DNA from 4 places in the Paenibacillus crassostreae genome. Region 1 is predicted to be linked to each of the others. Evidence: riboswitches for the same ligand, from Rfam matches in the RefSeq annotation. Region 1 holds a riboswitch; each other region holds the start of a gene.
The links. Region 1 has a riboswitch for cyclic di-AMP ahead of LPB68_RS01835 (3D domain-containing protein). Riboswitches for the same ligand answer to the same signal wherever they lie in the genome.
Positions count from the first base shown of each region.

Region 2: it holds a riboswitch for cyclic di-AMP, as region 1 does, so the genes downstream of both, LPB68_RS09650 (hypothetical protein) here and LPB68_RS01835 (3D domain-containing protein) in region 1, are expected to answer to the same signal.
Region 3: it holds a riboswitch for cyclic di-AMP, as region 1 does, so the genes downstream of both, LPB68_RS15890 (KamA family radical SAM protein) here and LPB68_RS01835 (3D domain-containing protein) in region 1, are expected to answer to the same signal.
Region 4: it holds a riboswitch for cyclic di-AMP, as region 1 does, so the genes downstream of both, LPB68_RS11810 (resuscitation-promoting factor) here and LPB68_RS01835 (3D domain-containing protein) in region 1, are expected to answer to the same signal.

Region 1 covers NZ_CP017770.1:386,017-388,220, forward strand. Annotated here, with positions in the region: gene LPB68_RS01830 (polysaccharide deacetylase family protein) at 1-99, shown strand, start outside; gene LPB68_RS01835 (3D domain-containing protein) at 138-788, opposite strand; cyclic di-AMP (ydaO/yuaA leader) riboswitch at 792-960, opposite strand; gene LPB68_RS23820 (MmcQ/YjbR family DNA-binding protein) at 1,153-1,506, shown strand; gene LPB68_RS01845 (cysteine hydrolase family protein) at 1,797-2,204, opposite strand, start outside.
Region 2 covers NZ_CP017770.1:2,054,494-2,056,697, reverse strand. Annotated here, with positions in the region: gene LPB68_RS09655 (hypothetical protein) at 1-81, shown strand, start outside; cyclic di-AMP (ydaO/yuaA leader) riboswitch at 446-643, shown strand; cyclic di-AMP (ydaO/yuaA leader) riboswitch at 728-910, shown strand; gene LPB68_RS09650 (hypothetical protein) at 1,035-1,430, shown strand; gene kdpF (K(+)-transporting ATPase subunit F) at 1,584-1,661, shown strand; gene kdpA (potassium-transporting ATPase subunit KdpA) at 1,719-2,204, shown strand, end outside.
Region 3 covers NZ_CP017770.1:3,444,104-3,446,307, forward strand. Annotated here, with positions in the region: gene LPB68_RS15885 (TrmH family RNA methyltransferase) at 1-570, shown strand, start outside; cyclic di-AMP (ydaO/yuaA leader) riboswitch at 617-752, shown strand; gene LPB68_RS15890 (KamA family radical SAM protein) at 933-2,126, shown strand.
Region 4 covers NZ_CP017770.1:2,536,664-2,538,867, forward strand. Annotated here, with positions in the region: gene LPB68_RS11810 (resuscitation-promoting factor) at 56-1,192, opposite strand; cyclic di-AMP (ydaO/yuaA leader) riboswitch at 1,459-1,671, opposite strand; gene LPB68_RS11815 (TatD family hydrolase) at 1,872-2,204, opposite strand, start outside.

The sequences.
Region 1 (2,204 bases):
ATTCAAGCTCTACCTGTTATTATTGAGACTTTACGAAATAAAGGATACACTTTTGTAACTGTCCCCATGCTCATTCAAACTTCTGAAACCAAAAAATAGATAGAGATATACTCTATCTATCCGAATGAATGATTTAATTAGTCAATGAAATACAATTCGATATCTTGATAACCGAATACTCGAACACTCTGCTGACTTCCTGGAATAAATATATCAATACGGTTGCCTTTTATTGCAGATCCTGCATCACTTGCTGTTGCAACAAATGCATCTTTAGGAAGACCATTGTGACTATGTCCAGTAACCAGCACTTTTGTACCGAAAGGAATAATACTTGGGTCTACAGCAATGGTTCCTAACTCAAGCGAATTTCCGAAATAATCAACAGCACCCCATTTACCATTCTCACTAGCAGCAGCAGAATATGCCGTTGCTTTAACTTTTAGTGTTTTGGAATAGTTAAATGTTTTTCCCCATGCTTCTATCTCTTTTTTGTTTGATGACGTTGTTAATATGGAAGCTGTGTTAGTCAGAGATGCAGCCTTAACCACATTGCCCGAAGTTGGAATGTTCAGTTTGATACCTGCATAGATATTGTCAGCTTTTGTTTTGGGATTAGCTTTCATTAACTTGTCCATGTTCACAGCATATTGTTGTGAAAGCTTGTAATATGTATCCCCTTCTTTAGCCACATGAAGTGATGAAGCATGAAGTGGTGTACTTTGCACCACCATTGCCATACCTACAGCTGCTAGTACAAATTTCATTTTCTTAAAATGGATTTTCATTGCTCCTCCTTATAATAACGCCTGCGAAGTTAGCTGTCGGATTCGGATTGGGAGTCAACCCTACACATGTTAAATGCGATTCACCCCTAGTTGTAAAGAACTTACACATTCTTGTACAAACTTAATTACATCCTCCACACTTTCTGTCTGAAAGTCTCGGCACAATTAATATATCACAATTTTGTAACCTTTTATTATGTAATGTTTTCCACTATGCTCTTCCGAAAGATAAGAAATAGAGGTTCAAGAATCAATTTCATAATTACGCAAATCGATTTAGATGCATCAATGTAATATACACTTCTTCGTCCCTTATTGCCTATAAGAGTGTCTCTTTATTTAATAACTATTTCTTAAATCCAAAATGTTTGCATTAATTTCCAACCAAAATAACCAACTAAAAATCAGTTTGAAATGTGATCCATTCATGGCGGAAAGTTTACGACAACAATACGCTTCGATTTCTCCGGGATATCACTTGAACAAAAACCACTGGAACACAATCTTGATCGATGGTACTCTTTCAGAACTAGAATTATGTAAAATGATTGACCACTCTTACGAATTGGTTTTTAAAGGGTTGAGAAAGTCGGAGAAAGATGTAGTGAACCCAAGCGCAATCATGGATGTTTTACTTTTTGACTTCGGGTTTGGTACGATCCGATTTTATCTAAACTCTGTTCCGACGCACCTTATCATTCTCTTACTGAAATTCTAGCATCTGGACAACTCCTTAAGCGAGCATGTCCGTATATGGAAATCATTTGAGTTGTAAAAAAAAGGATCATACTGTAAGGTTAATACCTTTAGGATGACCCTTTTTTTGCACTTTTTGTTAATTAATTGATTCATGACCCCGGATCCGCCCAATATACGTGTGGCACTCGGCACAATCTACTAAAACCTCATAATTGATGCTTAATCCAGCCTCACTGCTTCACCTTTTCTCAAATCAATTTCATATTCCCCCTCTGGTTAAGGAAATTCTGTTGTCGTATACAACAACTCTTATTTATCCCAATTTAACGCAAGAACTTGCTCCGTAGTCATATTAGCACCTGTTTGTAAATACTCCATATTTTTTAACGCCATTTTATGAGCCTGCTGACTAGAGCCAATCACTGAATCAGAAACGACATTAAAATAATAGTCATGTTGATGAGCATCTACTGCTGTAAAACGTACACATACATCTGTTAAGCCACCAATTAAAAATACTCTCTTAATTCCCTTACAACGCAATAACAGATCCAAATCTGTTCCTATAAAAGCACTGTATCGACGCTTCGTTATAATATATTCTCCTTCTATTGGTGCTGTTGATGGATGAAATTCCTCCGCTGAAGTACCTTCCAAGCAATGGATTTTTTCTACACCATCTAATTCACGGCCAAAGTCACTCAAATCTGCACGATG
Region 2 (2,204 bases), 1.7 Mb from region 1:
GGTAAAAGCGACATCAATGGAGGTGGGCCATTATTATCGCTCACTTCAGCTGTGGGCTCCATCGCAGTAGAGCGTCCTTAAGTCATCTACGAAAATAAGAACAATTAATTTATGAAATTTTAAGCTTTCTATCATCTCAATTTAAGCGAGAATATATATTCTAAAAGTACCCCCTTTTAGAATATATATTGACACAAGGTTCCGCCGGTTAGTTAACTGGCGGGGCCTATTTTGTTTATAGGGGTAAATCCCAAGAATCATCATAATAATCCAAAAATGAGATATAGAGAGCATGAACAAGCAGGAAGGAGAGAAATATCATTGTAAGCGCCATTATTAACCTGAATGATTGAAATTTCCTTTTAAGAAGGCCTCGAGTCACCTTTACACTAATTTGGGGCGGGTGTATGATTCATATCGAAATACAAATTGTTATTATTTTCAATTCTTAGTTTTGCTGAGTCCCTACCTTTAAGGTGGGGAACGGGGGAACCAAACGTAGCAACCTTTTTTCGGTGTGAGAGTCGAAATTAGGAAGCTACAGGGGTGAATCCTAGATAAGGCTATTAAGCCTTATCTAGGTAGAGCGACTCTCACCGCTCGAATCCGACAGCTAACCTCGTAAGCTTAAGTTTGAGAGAGGAATGATGAATCTTGTGATCGAAACTATCGATCGAAGGGCGCTCAAGCTGCTCTGCGGTTATTAATTGTGATGGATGTTGAAAGAATGTCTTGAACGCTGAATTCTGTGAAATTCAGAAACGGGGGAACCAATCGGAGATGTCTGCTGCGTAAACGCCGGATGTTTCCATGGGGTGAATTTTTCGGCTATTGTATTTCAAAGCCGGGAATAGGGCGACTCTCTCGCCCGAATCCGACAGCTAACCTCGTAAGCGTACAGGGAGAGGCAGCAAACCGCCTTCTGGCTGGTTCGTGGATTTATTTTGTCATGGACTAACAAAGAAGCTCTGGGAAAGCTACTTTTTCGCTGAGCTTCTTTTTTGTTGTCTTTAAACGTATAGGAGGACCTAATAATGGAAGATGATGTCATTTTGGTTATCGCTCCTAATGAGGACGGACGGAAATTCGTAAACCAATTAATTTATAATAAAAAGTCATTTGCGGTGCTGACTAACAGCCGTACAGAAGAACTGGATTACCTAGAAATGGGTGCAAAACATGTTGTTAGAATCGATACTTATATGACTAAAAAGTGGATTGTACCACATGTGGCAGTGGGAAGGATTTATATTTTCGAAAGTAGTCTTAACTTAAGTTGTAGATATCTTCAAATATGTCGTCCATGGACGACGCGTGAGATATACATTATAACCCGATACTCTAGCCCTCGAGGGGTCTATCGAGGAATGGGTGCAGATCATGTCATTTATACGAAAAATGGAGACGTTGGATTTCTCCTTGAGAAATAAGCTCAGGATGAATCATCAAAAATCTACTTGAGAGAGGGGCATTCCCATAATGATGGATGTCTATATGGTCATCACGTTAATTGTTGGATTTGGATTATTGTTATTGTTCACACATTGGTGCGGAACGTTGGTAGATAGAGGGGGCGGGGAACAATGATCGTTGTACTTGCATTGACCTTAGTCATCTTCATTTACCTGATATATGCGTTAATCAATCCAGAGAAATTCTAGGATTGCCATAATATTGTGAACTAACAGAAAATTCATCTCTATAGGAGGATATAAAGCATGGACTTACTGCAAATAGGAATTGTGATTGTCGTACTACTGTTGCTGGTGAAGCCACTCGGTACTTATATGTTTCATGTATTCTCCAATGAACCTAACCGAACGGATAAGGTTTTCGGTTCAACGGAAAATGTCATCTACAAGCTGATCGGATTAAGAAATCGTAATAGTATGAATTGGAAGAAGTACGTACTGAGTTTTATTGCTACGAATGCGGTGTTAATCGTTATTAGTTACGTACTCCTACGTCTTCAAGGATTACTGCCAGGAAATCCGAGTGGGAACGAGAATATGGAGGCTTCACTCGCCTTTAATACGATCATCAGTTTTATGACAAATACCAATCTACAGCATTATAGCGGCGAGAGTGGATTGACGTATTTAACCCAAATGGCATTTGTTACGATGATGATGTTCACATCGGCAGCATCAGGTTTAGCGATTGCGGTTGCATTTATTCGTGGGATTACTCGACGCGGTGAAGGA
Region 3 (2,204 bases), 1.6 Mb from region 1:
GTATCTTCTGCGATCATTGGAAAATGCACAGATACTGTAACACCTCAACCGGTATTTGCGGTTGTTCGTAAACAGTCTGTAGATCTAGAACAGTTACTTTCCATCAAGAATAGCTTAGTGATGGTTCTTGATAACGTACAAGATCCTGGGAATGTAGGTACGATTATTCGCAGCGCAGACGCGGCTGGAGCGGATGGTGTTATTCTGGGTCATGGTTGTGCAGATCTGTACAATCCTAAGACTATTCGGTCAACGATGGGGTCATTTTTTCATTTGCCTGTAGTTGAGGGGCAGTTATTAGAAATATTACCTCAAGCTAAACAAAGTGGGGCTAGACTAGTGAGTACGAGTCTGCAAGCCGAGTATACATGTTATGAATATGATTTCTCTGCAACCACGTGGCTACTTGTAGGTAATGAGGCGCAGGGTGTGTCAGAGCCTGTTAAGAAGTTGGTGGATGATTCCTTGATAATTCCTATGAGGGGACAAGCGGAGTCACTTAACGTAGGTATGGCATCCTCTGTGTTGATGTTCGAGGTTATGAGACAACGACATTACCGCAGTAAATAGGATAGACTGTTATCCATTAATTGACTAATAGGTATTATTTATGTAATATAAAGTTACGCTTAATTTTCAGCATATGCTGAGAAGCGGGGGAACCATTTTTTTGGGGCGAATCAATTCATATTGTAGGGAACCATCTTTCCCGAGCCCGACAGCTAACCTCGTCAGTAGTAGATGGGTCAAATTCTCTATTAACATTTTTACTAATGACCCGTTATCGGGTCTTTTTGCGTCTTTATGACCCGATATCCAACCGAGGTGAAGTTTTTTTCACTATTCGAGTTGGGGATGGGTCATTTTTATTTTTAAAAGGAAAAGGAGGGACAAATGTAACGACCACCAATCTATTTTCTAGGAGGAGTCATATGCCGCAACCGAAATATATCACCGATATTAATAAAATCATGGAAATCCCGGAACATGACCGTCAGATACTCAAACAGATAACGGAGAAATTCGTATTTCGTGTAAATGATTATTACTTGAAGCTAGTGAATTGGGAGGACCCAAATGATCCAATCCGGAAATTAGTCATTCCGAATGAAGGAGAATTGTTAGAGTATGGCCGCTGGGATGCTTCCGATGAAGATACCAACTACGTTGTTCCAGGATGTCAGCATAAATATAGAACGACGGCTTTATTAATTGTATCTGAGGTATGTGGTGCTTATTGTCGGTATTGCTTCCGGAAGCGGTTATTCCGTAATGATGTGAAAGAGGCTATGTCCGATGTGAGCCCTGGAATCGAGTACATTGCGAAACATCCTGAGATTAATAATGTACTGTTGACGGGAGGAGATAGCTTAATCCTTGCAACGGCAAAGCTAGAAATAATATTAGATCAATTACGTGAGATTGAGCATGTCAAAATTATTCGATTAGGTTCCAAAATCCCTGTATTTAATCCAATGCGGATTTATGAGGATGAGAGATTGTTAGAACTTATAAAGAAGCATTCGACTACTGATAAACGTATCTATGTCATGGCCCATATAAATCATCCGCGTGAAATAACGCCTGAAGCAAAACGGGGGTTTGAGGCGTTACATCAAGCAGGAGCGGTTATTGTGAACCAAACTCCTATTTTACGTGGCATTAATGACAATTCTGATGTACTTGCGGAACTTCTTGACCAATTATCTTGGGCCGGTGTTACACCCTATTATTTCTTTATTAATCGCCCAGTTGCAGGCAACCTTGATTTCGTTCTACCTTTAGAGGAAGTTTATCATCTTGTAGAAGAAGCTAAGGCGAAGACTTCAGGATTGGGTAAACGAATTCGCCTTTCTATGAGCCATACTTCTGGAAAAATTGAGATTCTAGCTATTGAAAATGGAAAGGCTTATTTAAAATATCATCAATCTAGAGATGATGAGTATGGGAAGTTCATGATTCTAGATTGTCCGAGGGAAGCTACATGGTTTGATGATTTACCGGGGAATGAGAAGTACTGGGAAAAGCCAGAGAAGAAATCCGATCAAGTTGTTTCGGTTAATGAAATGCCTGAAATGCCACAAAGAATTGAACGTTCGAAATTGGTTAAAGTGAAAGTGCACTAGGAATAGTTTTCATATGAAAAGACTGGTGTCTCCAAGGGTTATCCGTGGAATGCCAGTCTTTTTGGTGATTCACGGAGA
Region 4 (2,204 bases), 2.2 Mb from region 1:
ATGACTTCCATATGACCTTAATAGTATAGGAATATAAAGCTATTGTAAAACAGATTTAGTTCAGTTCAGGCTTAACAGGTCCTATCACATATACTGTTTTACCATTCTTGCGTCCGAAGTTACGGGCATTCTGTATGGAGTCATAATATACATCAACCTTATTCCCCTTGATTGCTCCACCTGTATCTTCTGCACGACGGAAGCCAATACCTTCAATGTACACCCACCATCCCATAGGAATAACGCTAGTGTCCACTGCAATCGTACGACCTTCTGTTACTCGTGTGCCTGATGCAGTCCGCGTTCCAATACCGTCTTCTTCGGCAGAGTATGCCGTCATGGATACGTTATTAAGCACTTTTTTATAAGTGAAATCGACGCCAGCTTTACTGACTCGATTATTCTTTGAGTTTACATTCTTAGTGCTAACAGTAGTTGTTGCTACAACAGCCTTAGGTTTCTCCACCTTCGTACCCACAGCAACGACCTTGTCCTTAGCTTCCACTACTTCTTTTCCTACCAAACTCATCGTTACAAATTGTCCATCTTGATATATTTTCTCGATTTGTTGAACCAGTGTTCCAGACTGTCCATTCTGAACCACCTTGACATTACCTTTCACAATCGTTGGGTCGGATGTCTTGATGACACGGAAGGGGAGTTCCTCCACACGTTCAACAATCTGCTTATTAATTCGAATAACTTTAATCTCCAAATTATCTGTTATCTCTGTCGTCAACTCAGGAAATACTTTATCGTCTTCATCCAAAGTAATACCTATATCTTGAATAACATCTTGTACTGTCTTTTGTGATGTAAACCTAGTTATAGATTCACCGTCGGCTGTTAAATTAACTTCAACTGCACGTTGAATATGGACTTTATCCCCATCTTCAAGCGAACTATTAAGTGAAACGGATACCTTATCTTCTGGTCTTAGAACAATCGCTTGTTCTTCCAACATTTGATCTAGCATAGCATGTTGCGTTTCGATGGCACTCACTTGTCCATCAATGACCAAATACACCTGTTTACGCCCATGAATGCTACTGAACAAAAGAACAGTCAAGGTAATCGCTATTAGGGCAATAGCTGCTACTGAGATCTTACTTAAATTTTCAACCTTCCAACGCGGTGCGTAAGTCATGCTGGATGATGATGAATCATGGGTTTCTTCTTTGAAAATGCCCACTTTCCGATCCTCCTTCATAGCCTCGCCGTCTAAAATAAAACCTAATTGCCTTTGACGCGACTATTATTAAATTTTTACAGGATAGTAGAATAAATTCTAACCTGCATCATGTACCGGTCTGCTCGTCATGATTGTCACCTCCTATTTACAAGAGTATGATGACAAAATTGTCTTTATTCTAAAACAAAAAAAGCCATTAGAAAGAGTTAGAGGAACTCTTTCGTGGCTTTCCGATAGTCTGAATAACGGAAATACATGCACGAGGTTGCCTCTCTTCATTGCGCTTACGAGGTTAGCTGTCGGGTTTGGACGAAAGAGAGCCGCCCGATCTTAGGTCAACCGCTCATGGCGGATGCCCTTGAATTCACCCCAAAGACCCAATAAAAGAAATCAGATATGCCTGTGTCTATCAATAATCAGTATCAGTCATATTGGTTCCCCCGTTCTCCAATAGTTAGGAGATTTAGCGAGACTGGTTCAAGAAAATAATAAGCTATCAAATTCGATCAGCTTTTATCACTGAAAAGATGATATCGTGTTTCTATGCATGTTGTAAAGCACGTTTCAACCACGAAATTCTGAATAAATGGTTAAAATTTTGTAATATTCTCTCTTTTAGAGATGAGTAGATATAAATAAGTCTCGAATTCTCTATTTTTCATCCATTTTACTCCCGTTTTCACATAATCCCAAATAAACCCAGTGAATTTTTGGTGGTTATTTGGGCAATTTCCTCTAAATCCATCCCTTTTATTTGAGCCGCTGCTTCTGCTACTAACCTAACATGAGCACTCTCGTTTCTCTTTCCACGAAATGGATGTGGTGTAAGATATGGGGAATCAGTTTCGAGTAATAATCGATCCATGGGCACCTGTGCTAATACTTCTTTTGGTTGTTTAGCATTCTTAAATGTGATCGGACCTCCAAACGACAAATGGAATCCCATATCAAGGCATATTTTAGCAGTTTCCCAACTACCAGAGTAAGAATGCATAATCCCTCCTACGTCTTT